2 regions of the Ammoniphilus soli genome follow, and region 2 is predicted to be linked to the other one. Evidence: predicted binding sites of a transcription regulator. Region 2 holds the regulator's gene; the other holds the start of a gene.
The links. The regulator CtsR, encoded in region 2, represses protease genes until heat stress. The targets are predictions, from matches to a motif close to ATGGTCAATAAAGGTCAAACA.
Positions count from the first base shown of each region.

Region 1 (6,596 bases), on a different contig from region 2:
CATCGCCACGCTCATGGAGCAGAAGTGAGGTGGATGGTTTGTCTTTTGCAGCTTTAACGAAAAAGGAATTAACGCAGCTAGAAGCGGCGCCATGCTGCGCAAAGGCCGAGCTGGCTGCTTTGATTCGGATGAATGGAAGCCTGCAGTTCGGCAACAATCGATTTGTTCTGGATGTGGTAACGGAAAATGCAGCGATTGCCCGCAGGATTTACATGCTGGTGAAAGAGTATTTTCAGGCCCATGCGGAACTGCTCGTTCAAAAAAAGATGCGCTTGAAGAAAAACAACGTGTATATCGTGAGGCTTCCCCAGCACGCGAGGGAAATTCTTGAAAGCCTGAAGATTTACGGGGCAGGGACTTTCTCTCAGGGGATCCCGAAGGAAACGGTGAAAAAGTCCTGCTGCAAGAGGGCCTACTTGCGCGGAGCATTCTTAGCTGGGGGTTCGGTGAATCATCCGGAATCGAATAGCTATCATTTGGAAATTTTCACCTTGTACGAGGAGCATTGTAAGGATCTTTGTGCACTGGCGAACAAATTCCAGATGAATTCACGGTGCATCGAACGAAAAAAAGGCTTTGTCATGTATATGAAGGAAGTTGAAAAAATAACGGAATTCTTGAGTTTGATTGGGGCCCATCAAGCACTGCTTTATTTTGAGGATATTCGCATCGTGAAGGATATGCGCAACTCCGTCAATCGGCTGGTCAACTGCGAAACGGCCAATTTGAACAAGACCGTCAGCGCAGCAATGAAGCAGATTGAGAATATCAGAATGATCGAACGGGGGATAGGGCTAGACCAGCTCCCGGACAAGCTGAGGGAAGTAGCCGAATTGCGTTTGAAATACCCAGACTTGAACCTAGCCGAATTAGGGGAAATGCTTCCGAGCGGAAAAGTGAGTAAATCCGGCATCAATCACCGATTGCGGAAACTCAATGAAATGGCTGAAAAACTTCAGCGTAAAGAAATCTAACCTTTATGATATAATAAAAGATATAAGATAAGCACGAGGTAGAATTGGAGGTCATGGTGTTGGTTCGTCAACAAGCTATTGTAAAATTAAAGACAGGGTTGCAAGCGCGTCCAGCTGCTTTCTTTGTCCAGGAAGCTAACCGTTATGCGTCTGAAATTTTTGTTGAGAAAGAGAACAAGAAGGTCAACGCAAAAAGCATTATGGGAATTATGAGCCTTGCTGTTACCAATGGTATGGAAATCGCTATTCTGGCGGAAGGCAATGATGCAGAAGATGCCGTTTCCAGCTTAGTTAAGCTCGTTGAAAAAGAGGAAGTTTAGTACTCAGTTTCACCGTTTATCAAGGTTGATGGATGGTTTTTGTAACCGAAATCAACGGAGGTAGGCGGTTTTTTCATTTTAATTTAATTGTACCCGCCTAGTTTAGGGCGGAAAGTGTTGGCGGATTTTGAAGGTGAGTTCGAATGAATTGGATTGACCAACTTTCCCGAGGTGAAAAAATAAAAGACTGTCCGTCAAGATTGGTTTTACCGACCTTTTTGGAACAGCCTTTTTTCATGCTTTATTTATTTTTTCTGATCAATTCTTTGGATAACGTCATCAATAAGGCCGTATTCTTTTGCTTCAATGGCACTCATGAAATTATCTCGATCGGTGTCTCGTTCTAGTCTTTCTTTCGGCTGGCCGGATCTTTCCGCCATGATGGAATTCAAGTGGTCACGCATGCGCAAGATGCGCTTCGCGCTGATCTCGATATCGCTCGCTTGCCCTTGAGCGCCGCCCAGCGGTTGATGGATCATGACCTCGCTGTTGGGAAGAGCGAAACGCTTGCCCTTAGCTCCAGCGCATAATAGGAAGGCCCCCATGCTGGCTGCCATGCCGATGCAGATGGTGGAAACGTCCGGCTTAATGAACTGCATCGTGTCATAAATAGCCATTCCGGCAGTAATGGATCCGCCAGGGCTGTTTATGTAAATACTGATATCTTTCTCCGGGTCCTCAGCGGCAAGGAAAAGCAACTGGGCAACTACGCTGTTGGCGATTTGGTCGTTAATAGGTGTTCCCAAAAAGATGATCCGGTCCTTCAGCAAACGGGAGTAGATATCATAAGCTCTTTCCCCGCGATTGGTTTGTTCAATGACGGTAGGGACTAACATGGGATTTCCTCCTCTCAACTGGATAAATCTGCTTACTCTTTCATACTACATCAAACCTCGGGGAAGGTCAATAATGGTCAAATCATTTTATTGGCCCGATACTAGCTTAGACGGTTTTTGCGCTTTTTTATACCTGGGTAAAATGAAAAAAAAATCCACCGATAACTTCGGTGGCCAATAAAAGATAGGAGTGGAGAGAAACCTGAACAATGGTATCAGGGTTAAGTCTAGTATATCCCAAGGGGTAAGCGTTTTCAATCATTTGTTTTCCACAAATTTCTTGTCTTTTTGACATGATTCTATAAGATGATCTGTACATCTCCTAAGGGATTCTTGTAATCTTAAAGAAAAAAGGGGAGAGTGACAGGGATGAGGGATGGAATTCACCGGTTCTGCTGTCCAACATGCTATATTACTTCGACATCAGGGTCATGGGACACTTCCAAAGCCAGCCGGTTCAAAGTAGGCGTAAGAGATATTGAATCAATCGTGAAAGGGTTTGGCGATTATTTTTCCCAGTATGTTTGCCCAAACTGTTCGGGCACGATTCCGGGTGATCAATTAGTTCCAAGAAATGACTAAAAGTCCATCAAGTGGATAAGCCCTCGAACGTAACATGTAAGAGGGCATTGTTTATTTAAAGGCAATTTAACATTATTTGGACAGCAAGGAGAAAACTTGCAGCTTTTCCCTCATTTACAACAAGGGTAGACCTTTAATTCTGATAAAATGTATAGTATCAGAACTGCTGGACGCGAGCCACCAAGTCTTTCTTCTAAAAATACCAGTAGATTTAAGCAGGGATTTCGCTTATTATCACGAATATATAGTTCTTAATGCAAGTATCGGAGATTTCTCACAAGAAAACTTGGCTCGCGCATAAGCTACAAGTTTTCCTCGTGCTGTCCATATATTTTGTAACGAAGTTATAAATACTGACAGTATAATTAAGGGGTGATAATGATGCAGATGGGGTACGGACTCTATCAAGAGCAGTCTATGAAGTTAGTGATGACGCCAGAACTGCGTCAAGCGATCACGATTCTTCAATTCTCGGCACTGGACTTACTGGAGTACATTAACCAACAGCTTAGCGAAAACCCGGTCATTGAACCTTTAGATATGGAAATGAACAGGGAAACCGAAATCAAGTCTTCCTCTTCGGCAACAGGGGACGTGGATTGGTCGGAGTTTATACGCGACCGGGCGCAAGGGGATTATGCTGGTACTTCCATAAGATCGTATGAAAACGAATACAATCCGTTGGATTGGGTGGCAAGGAATGATGTTTCGTTAGAGAAGCACCTGCTGGAGCAGCTTTCTTATATACGTCAGCTGCCTGAATCGATTCGGGAAACGGCTAAATATATCATTGGCAATCTGGATGAAAAAGGCTACTTGGAACTTGCCCTCGAACAGGTGGCCCAAACTTTGGGAGTTGATCTGGAAGCGGTTGAGCAGGCGCTGTGGGTCGTCCAAAGCTTGGAGCCGAGAGGCGTTGGGGCGAGGGATCTGAAGGAATGCTTGATTATCCAGCTCGAGTACGATGGAAAGAAGGATTCGTTGGCACACGCTATTGTGGAACAGTACCTCATGGATCTGGCGGAAGGACGGATAAGCAAAATTGCCGGGGAACTCCAGGTGACACCTCAGGAGGTTCAAGAGGCGGCGGACGTCATTCGTACGCTAAATCCGCGTCCTGGCTCAGATTATTACCGAGATGAGCCCAAATATGTCATTCCGGATGTAACCGTCGAAAAGGTGGACGACGAATACATTATCCTTGTCAATGATTCTACCAGCCCTCGATTGAGCATTAGCAGCTACTATGAGAGACTGTTGAAAGAAGACGGCCATGCCAAAAAGTATATTCATGATAAGATGAATTCAGCGATGTGGCTGATTAAAAGCATTGAGCAGCGGAGAATGACGATCTATAAGGTAACCGAGGCTATCGTAAAGGAGCAAAAGGAATTCTTTGAAAAGGGAATTGCTTGCTTGAAGCCGATGAACCTCAAAGAAATCGCCGAAATCGTGGATCTGCATGAATCAACCATTAGCCGGGCCACCAATAATAAATATGTGCAAACGCCTAGAGGCGTATTTGAGCTGAAATACTTTTTCTCCTCTGGCCTTACGACAGCGAATGGAGATGCTACTTCTTCTGAGAGCGTGAAGGCAAAGCTAAAGCAATTGATTGATAAGGAAGATCGCAAAAAGCCGCTATCGGACCAGAAGCTTTGTGAGTTGCTGAATGAAGCAGGGATTGAGATCTCCCGAAGAACGGTAGCGAAATACCGGGAGGAACTGGGGATTTTATCCTCGGCAAAAAGAAAGAGGTACTAAAAAATGGTGAAGTCCTTTCAAGTGACGATCTTTACCCGGGACGGATGCTGTCTCTGCGATGATGTCAAGGAACGGGTGGAGCGCGTCGCCCAGGATTACCCTATTGAGCTAGAGCTGTTTGATATCACGACGGATGAGGAAATTTATGAAAAATATAAATGGACGATTCCCGTTGTGCATATTGATGGGGAAGAGGTTTTTGTCTCCAAAATGGCAGAGCTTTGGCTGCGAAGGGAACTGGATAAGCGTTTGGCAAGCAAGGGGTAGTCAAATATCTCAATAGAAATCCCAAGAAAAGAAGGTGTGTTCTTTTCTTGGGATTTTTTTTGCTCTTCTCAGAAATTTTTCATGTGCGGTTTTTCCAATTTGCTCATTGACAATTGGAAAATCTCATGAGAAAATAAGTCTTGTGGGACATAAATGAATATGTATGGACGAAAATTGTCCCTTTAAATATTTGATCCATACCTGAAACATACTAAGCAGGATAAAAAGTCTAGAGGATGCAAAATTCAAATCACATATAGCTGGCTAAACCAGAGGAGGAATGACTTATGGTAAAATTAGGAATAAACGGATTCGGTAGAATCGGAAGAAATGTATTTCGTGCTGCACTCAATCATCCTGAGGTAGAAATTGTTGCAGTAAATGATTTGACAGATGCCGAAACGTTAGCGCACTTGCTCAAATACGACAGTGTCCATGGCAAACTGGATGCAGAGGTTCGTGCAGGAGATGGTTATATTACAGTGAACGGCAGAGAGATTAAAGTATTGGCAGAGCGCGATCCTGCACAGCTTCCATGGGGGGAGCTCGGAGTAGATATCGTGGTGGAATCCACAGGTCGCTTCACGAAGCGCGAAGATGCTGCGAAGCATATGGAAGGCGGAGCGAAGAAAGTCATCATTTCTGCACCGGCTAATAATGAAGACATCACCATCGTTTTGGGCGTAAACGAAGATAAATACGATGCGGCCAATCATCATGTGATTTCCAATGCATCTTGTACGACCAACTGTTTGGCTCCGTTTGCCAAGGTAATCAACGATAAGTTCGGGATCCGTCGTGGATTAATGACGACTGTTCACTCCTATACGAATGACCAGCAGATCTTGGATTTGCCGCATAAGGATTTGCGCAGAGCACGTGCTGCAGCGGAGAACATCATCCCGACTTCAACCGGGGCTGCGAAAGCAGTTGGATTGGTACTTCCGGAACTGAAAGGAAAACTGAATGGCTTTGCCATGAGGGTGCCTACTCCTAACGTATCCGTTGTAGATTTGGTTGCAGAGCTGAATGTGGATGTGACGGTTGAAGAAATCAACTCCGCTCTGAAAGAAGCTGCAGAAGGTCCGCTGAAAGGCATCATGGCTTATTCTGACGAACCTTTAGTATCCTTGGATTATAATGGCGATCCTCATTCTTCTTCGGTTGATGGATTGTCTACAATGGTGCTGGAAGGAAATATGGTCAAGATTGTCTCTTGGTATGACAACGAATGGGGCTATTCTAACCGAGTAGTGGATTTAGCGGATTATATTGCCAAAAAGGGCTTGTAAAAGTAAAATAATAATCGTGTGTTGAGAAAGGGAGAAGTTGCATATGGATTTCTCCCTTTTCCGTATATATTGCCCTCAATAGATCAAGGAGGCCAGCTATGCAGAAAAAGACAGTTCGAGATGTAGAAGTCTCAGGAAAAAAGGTGTTTTGCCGAGTAGACTTTAATGTCCCGATGAGTGAAGGGACGATTACTGATGATACGCGAATTCGCGCGGCGATCCCTACGATCCAATACCTGAAGGAGCAAGGGGCGAAGGTGATTCTTGCCAGCCACTTGGGTCGTCCGAAGGGGAAAGTGAACGAGGAGATGCGATTGACAGCCGTAGCTGAAAGATTGTCAGAATTATTGGGCAGTCCGGTGGCGAGTGCGAAGGAAGTGGTGGGTGAGGCCGTAACGGCCCAAGTCCAGGAGATGCGGGACGGGGACGTGCTGTTATTAGAAAACGTGCGGTTCCATCCTGGGGAAGAGAAGAATGATCCGGAATTAGCCAAGCAATTTGCTTCCCTCGCTGATCTTTTCGTCAATGATGCCTTTGGTGCGGCGCATCGGGCTCATGCTT
Region 1 covers NZ_JBEGDL010000004.1:264,693-271,288, reverse strand. The annotation lists gene ABLT31_RS11585 (gluconeogenesis factor YvcK family protein) at 1-28, shown strand, start outside; gene whiA (DNA-binding protein WhiA) at 39-974, shown strand; gene ABLT31_RS11575 (HPr family phosphocarrier protein) at 1,034-1,294, shown strand; gene clpP (ATP-dependent Clp endopeptidase proteolytic subunit ClpP) at 1,540-2,130, opposite strand; gene ABLT31_RS11565 (hypothetical protein) at 2,258-2,425, opposite strand; gene ABLT31_RS11560 (hypothetical protein) at 2,500-2,712, shown strand; gene rpoN (RNA polymerase factor sigma-54) at 3,094-4,476, shown strand; gene ABLT31_RS11550 (glutaredoxin family protein) at 4,480-4,743, shown strand; gene gap (type I glyceraldehyde-3-phosphate dehydrogenase) at 5,031-6,035, shown strand; gene ABLT31_RS11540 (phosphoglycerate kinase) at 6,134-6,596, shown strand, end outside.
Region 1: a site for CtsR is predicted at 2,194-2,214, ahead of clpP (ATP-dependent Clp endopeptidase proteolytic subunit ClpP). Genes of this name have one in related genera too.

Region 2 (6,596 bases):
CCGCTCCGCACGCAGCTTAGTCTGCTTGGTCGATTCTTCACCAGATATATATAGTACCTTATGCTTATTCTGAGCAAGAAAATGAGACATTTGTAAAAGAATTGTGGATTTCCCGATCCCGGGATCCCCTCCAACCAAGATCAGCGATCCTGGGACAATGCCCCCGCCCAATACCCGATTCAATTCCGCCATGCCTGCATCTAGCCTTGGCTCCTGCTCACTTTGAATCTCCTTAATGGACAAGGCCACATTATTTTTAGAGGATCCTGAACGGTGTCCAGCCTGTTTTTTCTGTTCTTCTATTTCTTCTACTAAGGTGTTCCAGCTCTCACAGCCCGGACACTTTCCCATCCACTTGGGGGTTTCGTATCCACATTGCTGGCAAACAAACTTGGTTCTAAATTTTGCCATTCGTTTACTCCCCGCCACGTTTAATTATACACAGTATAACCTATTATTTTTCGATATTTCGTGTACAAAATCCTCCCAATGAACACATTTTGCAATAAAAACAAAAATAAGGGGCTTTTGCAAGCCCCTTCTGTCATTTATTAGCTAACTACTGTTTTCTCGTCTCGCTCTACAGTTAATTTGCCGTCCTTAAAGTCGATAATAACCGTATCGCCTTTTTGGATATTGCCAAGAAGCAGTTCTTCAGAAAGGCGGTCCTCAATGTGCCGCTGGATCGCTCGGCGCAAAGGTCTTGCTCCGAATACCGGATCAAAGCCTTCCTTCGCCAAATAGCCCTTAGCATCATCTGTCAAGACAAAATCAATTTGTTGCTCTAGAAGCCTCTTGCGAAGCTGCCCTGCCATAAGTGTCGCAATCTCAGAGATATGCACCTGCTCAAGGGAGTGGAAGACGATAAGTTCATCAATTCGGTTTAAGAACTCCGGACGGAAGGTACGCTTTAACTCATCCATTACGCGGTCCTTCATATCCGTATACTCGCGGTCATTATTAGCAGGAGTAAAGCCTAGGCTCTTTCCTTTCTTAATTGTTTCGGCCCCTACATTCGACGTCATGATAATGACTGTATTGCGGAAGTCAACTGTTCTACCCTTTGAATCAGTTAATCTTCCATCCTCTAGCACCTGTAAAAGGATGTTAAATACATCAGGGTGAGCTTTCTCAATCTCATCAAGCAGGACGACGGAATATGGCTTGCGTCTAACCTTCTCCGTGAGCTGTCCTCCCTCTTCGTAACCCACATATCCCGGAGGGGCCCCTACCAAGCGGGAAGTAGAATGCTTCTCCATATATTCGGACATGTCAATCCGAATGATGGCATCTTCGTCTCCAAACATCACTTCGGCAAGGGCGCGAGCCAATTCGGTCTTACCTACCCCTGTAGGGCCAAGGAAGATAAAGGAACCAATCGGACGCTTAGGATCTTTCAACCCTGCACGCGCTCGGCGGATCGCTCGGGAAATGGATTTGACCGCATCATCCTGGCCAATCACGCGCTTGTGCAGAATTTGCTCCATATTAAGCAATCTCTCGGTCTCTTCTTCTTTTAACTTGATGACCGGGATTCCCGTCCAGCCTGCAACAACCTGAGCAATATCCTCCGGCGATACCTCGTAATCGGATTGCCCCTGTTTTTCCTGCCATTGGGATTTCGTCAGATCCAGCTCCTCACGGATCTTCTGTTCCTTATCGCGAAGAGAAGCCGCCTTTTCAAACTCTTGGCTTTGAACAGCCGAATCTTTTTCTTTCCGCACTTCTTCTAATCGCTGCTCCAGCTCCTTTAAGTTTGGCGGAACAGTAAAGGACTGAAGTCGAACCTTCGAAGCAGCCTCATCAATCAAGTCGATTGCCTTATCAGGAAGGAATCGGTCGGAAATATAGCGATCAGACAGCTTTACAGCTGCTTCAATCGATTCATCCGTAATCTTAACTCGGTGATGCGCTTCATATCGATCACGCAGCCCTTTCAGGATTTGTACTGCTTCATCCGCACTTGGCTCATTGACCTGAATCGGCTGGAAGCGACGTTCCAGAGCTGCATCTTTCTCAATATACTTGCGATATTCATCTAACGTGGTGGCCCCAATGCATTGAAGCTCGCCGCGAGCCAAAGATGGCTTGAGGATGTTGGAAGCATCAATTGCTCCTTCGGCCCCTCCGGCGCCGATTAAAGTATGGAGCTCATCAATAAACAGGATAATGTTCCCCGCCTGACGAATCTCATCCATGATTTTCTTTAGACGATCTTCGAACTCCCCACGGTATTTCGTCCCTGCTACCACAGTACCCATATCAAGAGTCATGACTCGCTTATTTCGAAGCGTTTCTGGAATTTCGTTATGAACAATCTTCTGAGCCAATCCTTCCGCTATAGCCGTCTTCCCTACTCCTGGTTCCCCAATCAGAACCGGATTGTTCTTCGTGCGTCGGCTTAGCACCTGGATTACCCGCTCGATTTCCTTTTCTCTTCCGATGACTGGATCTAACCCGCCATCTCGGGCTTGCGCCGTTAAGTCACGGGCCAAACTATCCAAGGTAGGCGTGTTGACAGCCGCATTGCCTGAGCCTTGATTGCTCGAAGACAACGCTTCATTACTGCCTAACAGCTGAAGTACTTGTTGTCTAGCCTTGTTTAAACTCACGCCAAGGTTGTTCAGGACGCGAGCGGCTACGCCCTCTCCTTCACGGATCAAACCGAGCAGGATGTGTTCCGTTCCCACATAGGTATGGCCTAGCTTTCGCGCTTCATCCATGGAAAGCTCAATCACCTTCTTAGCCCTAGGGGTATAGTTGATGTTGCTCGGATGTTCACCGCCGCGGCCGATGAGGGTTTCGACTTCCCCTTGAATCTTATCCAAGCCTAACCCTAAAGCCTGCAGGGCCTTTGCGGCAATGCCTTCTCCTTCACGAATCAAGCCAAGCAGAATGTGTTCTGTGCCAATGTTCTTATGCCCTAACCGTACAGCTTCCTCCTGGGCTAAAGCCAGGACCTTTTGTGCCCTTTCCGTAAATCGACCAAACATCATAGTATATACCCTCCATTCTCCTCTAAGTGTACTAGTTTCCTTCCTGTTCCACGGCGGCAGACAATCTCTCCCGGATCAGCTTCGCTCTCCTGACATCTCTTTGCTCAGGCGATAGGTCTTTTCCAGAGTACATCTGCAAAAATCCGGGTTGGATTAATACCATTAGTTCATTAATAACCTTGGCGGAGATCCCCTTGATTAAGCCGGTGTCAATGGCCAAACGAAGATCAGAAAGACGGGTGGCAGCTTCCTTGGATTCAATGACCCTGGCATTGGACAGGATGCCATAGGAGCGGCAGAGCTTATCTTCCATTTGGATCTTGTTATGCTCAATCAGCGTCTTCCGGGCCACTCGCTCATGCTCCATAATTTGTCTTGCTACATTGTACAAATTGTCAATGATCTCATCCTCGGAATGACCTAATGTAATTTGATTGGAAATTTGAAACAGATTGCCTGCTGCTTCACTTCCTTCCCCATAGATCCCTCGAACGACTAATCCAATTTGCCCAATGGCATTGAGAATTCGGTTAATCTGTTGGGTCATCACAAGGGCCGGCAGGTGCATCATCACCGACGCCCGAATCCCTGTACCTACGTTGGTAGGACAACTTGTTAAATAACCTCTTCTCTCATCGAACGCATAATCTAAATACTTTTCGAATACGTCGTCGATCTGGTTTGACATGTCCCAAGCTTCCTTAAGTTGAAATCCTGGGAATAAGCATTGGATACGGAGATGATCTTCTTCATTCACCATAATGCTGACCGCTTCGTTTTCACTCAAGATCACCGCACCATGGCGAGACTCATCAGCTAGATGGGGGCTAATTAAATGTTTTTCAACTAAGACCCTTTTTTCCAGCCTTGATACATCATTCAAACTCAGCTTTTCGAAACGGTCAAGCGCTTGAAAATCATCCGTATTAATGACTTCTGACACCTTACGGATCACTTCTCTCGCTTGACTTTCCGTAGCTAGCATGGGAAAGGGATGTTCACGCAAATTTCTTGCTAAGCGAACCCGACTGCTTATGACGATATCGGAGTCGGGACCTTCTCCACTCATCCATTCGCTTACCGCTTTTTCAAGGAATCGCTGCAACGACATCGATGCTCCTCCTTTACCTTAAGAATTAGCAAGCTGCTTTTCAAGCTTTTTGATTTGATCCCGAATGGCTGCTGCTTGTTCAAATTCTTCTGCTGCCACTTTTTCTTGAAGCATGGTCTTTAACTGATTAATTTCCTTATTGATCCTGATTTTTCCTCCTGATCTTTGAGGAACTTTTCCGCTATGCTCCATACTGCCGTGGATTCGCCGAAAAAGAGGATCAAGCCTTCCTGCAAAACTGGAATAGCAATCAACGCAACCGAATCGGCCGCTCTTGCTGAATTGCGAGTAAGTTAATCCGCATGTCTCGCAACGCAAGGGCTTCTCCGCGCTGACCCCGCCAATGGAGCTTCCATGTTCAAAATTGATTAAACCAGAAAGCAGGTGATGGATCGAGAAATTACCCGATGGCCCTCCGAACATCTCTCCTTTTTCCGAGGCGCAAACTTCGCAGAGATGGGATTCGGTTTTTTCTCCGTTTAGTATTTTAGTAAAATGCAGTGTTGCTGGACGTTCTCCGCATTCCTGACAAATCATGATGACTCCCCTCCATTGTGCATAAAGATCTGAGTAATCATCGCCCGCATAATCGCCGCCCGAAGGTGATCCCGAATGCCGAGCTCAAAAGACAAGACTTCCCGGGATATGGCAGCTTTCATGATTTGGGCTTCCCTCGCTGAAATGAACCCGTCTTCTTCTAACCGAATCAAGATATTTTCCGCAGTGGACTGGTTAATCGAGCTGCCGACCATCTCCATTAGAAGCTCATAAAAGTTCTTGCTTCCGGAGATCTCCACCTTGCGGATGCGAATATATCCACCGCCTCCCCGTTTGCTTTCAACCATATACCCTTTCTCTACAGAAAAACGAGTACTGATCACATAGTTGATCTGTGAGGGGACGCACTGGAATTGATCCGCTAATTCACCGCGTTGGATTTCAATAATTCCGCTCCGACTTTCTTGCAAGATGGATTTGAGGTGTTGTTCAATGATGTCAGAGATATTTCGCACGGATCCACCTCCTCACACTCATCGCTTCCTTTGACTTTGACTTTCTTTGACTTTAATTATAGTATCAATTCGCCATTTTCGCAACTATCTTCCATACCTATTTTAGCCCATCTTGACACTTGTTAATCTTTTTTCAATGATTTCGACTATCTCAGAAAAATCCTTAATAATTACGTCCGCCTCGGCGAGCTCCCCTTGATTGGAAAAACCAAAAGCACACCCTATAGTATAAAGACCATTCGCCTTACCAGCTTGAATATCTGATTTTCGATCTCCAACCATTACGGCTTGGGAAATGCCATAATCATTCAATAGCTTGGCCACAAGATCATCCTTGCTTTCTGTCTGAAATCTCCCCGCACTGTATAAATCTTCAAACCAGTCTGTGATATGAAAACAGTCGCAAACCCCTTTTATATATTCATCTAAGCCATTGCTGGCGATAAATAATGGGATGTTTTGTTCTTTTAGCTTTTGCAGGTTTTCTTTGACTCCCGGATATAGGTGTGTCTTTCCTTCCTTTAATATTTCCAATTCATATTTCAACATCATGCGGTCTGCTTTTTTCTTGATTTCTTCAGACTTTCCCGGAAGAAGCTTATTCCATATTTCCTCAAGGGTCATACCGAATACATCGGTTATTTCCTTATCTGTAGGCATGCGGTCTTGGAAGGAGCCGTCTTCCTTTAACTTCTCAAAAGTTTTCTTAAAAGCCGGAACTGCCACTTCTTCTGTTTTGAGCAACGTGCCGTCCATGTCAAATATAGCAGCAAAAGGGATGTTACCCATTATCCTCTACCTCCTTTAACCATTAGCTTTTCCTGTTTGGCTTACCTAAAAACCACGAGAATATGTTATACTTCAAGTGATTAGCATAACTCAAATCACAGGAGAAAAGATGAGATCCCATACAGCCTTTAGTCTTCGTTTCAAAATCGGCATTCTTGTCTTTTGCTTGGTCCTTTTGTCAACCGGCATCAGCGGAGTCATGTTAATTGAGAAAGTGTATACAGCCATTGAGAAGGAATTAGGACAGCAAGCCCTAGCCATTGCCCGTACCGTTTCCCAGGTTAATGAAGTCACGGCCTATATCGGGACCCCTGAAGGCGCCCAAATCATCCAGCCCATCGCTGACAAGATTCGTCTGGCAACCAATGTCGAGTATATTGTTGTCATGGACATGGACAAGATTCGTTATTCCCACCCCATACCTGAAATGATTGGTACAGTATTTGAGGGCGGCGACGAAGGCCCGGCATTTGCTGAGCATGCCTATATTTCTCGGGCATTCGGTGTAAATGGACCTTCTATAAGGGCCTTTGTCCCTTTGATGAACGAATCCAAACAGGTTGGTGTTGTCGTAGTAGGGATGGTAACTCCTACTTATCTTAAACTTCTGGAGGAATACCGTAACGACCTTTATTTTTCCCTCCTTATCGCTCTTTTTATCGGTTTGTTAGGCGCTTTTGCCTTAGC
Region 2 covers NZ_JBEGDL010000019.1:85,893-92,488, forward strand. The annotation lists gene radA (DNA repair protein RadA) at 1-411, opposite strand, end outside; gene ABLT31_RS26510 (ATP-dependent Clp protease ATP-binding subunit) at 552-2,996, opposite strand; gene ABLT31_RS26515 (protein arginine kinase) at 3,028-4,107, opposite strand; gene ABLT31_RS26520 (UvrB/UvrC motif-containing protein) at 4,126-4,644, opposite strand; gene ABLT31_RS26525 (CtsR family transcriptional regulator) at 4,641-5,120, opposite strand; gene ABLT31_RS26530 (HAD family hydrolase) at 5,223-5,909, opposite strand; gene ABLT31_RS26535 (ATP-binding protein) at 6,019-6,596, shown strand, end outside.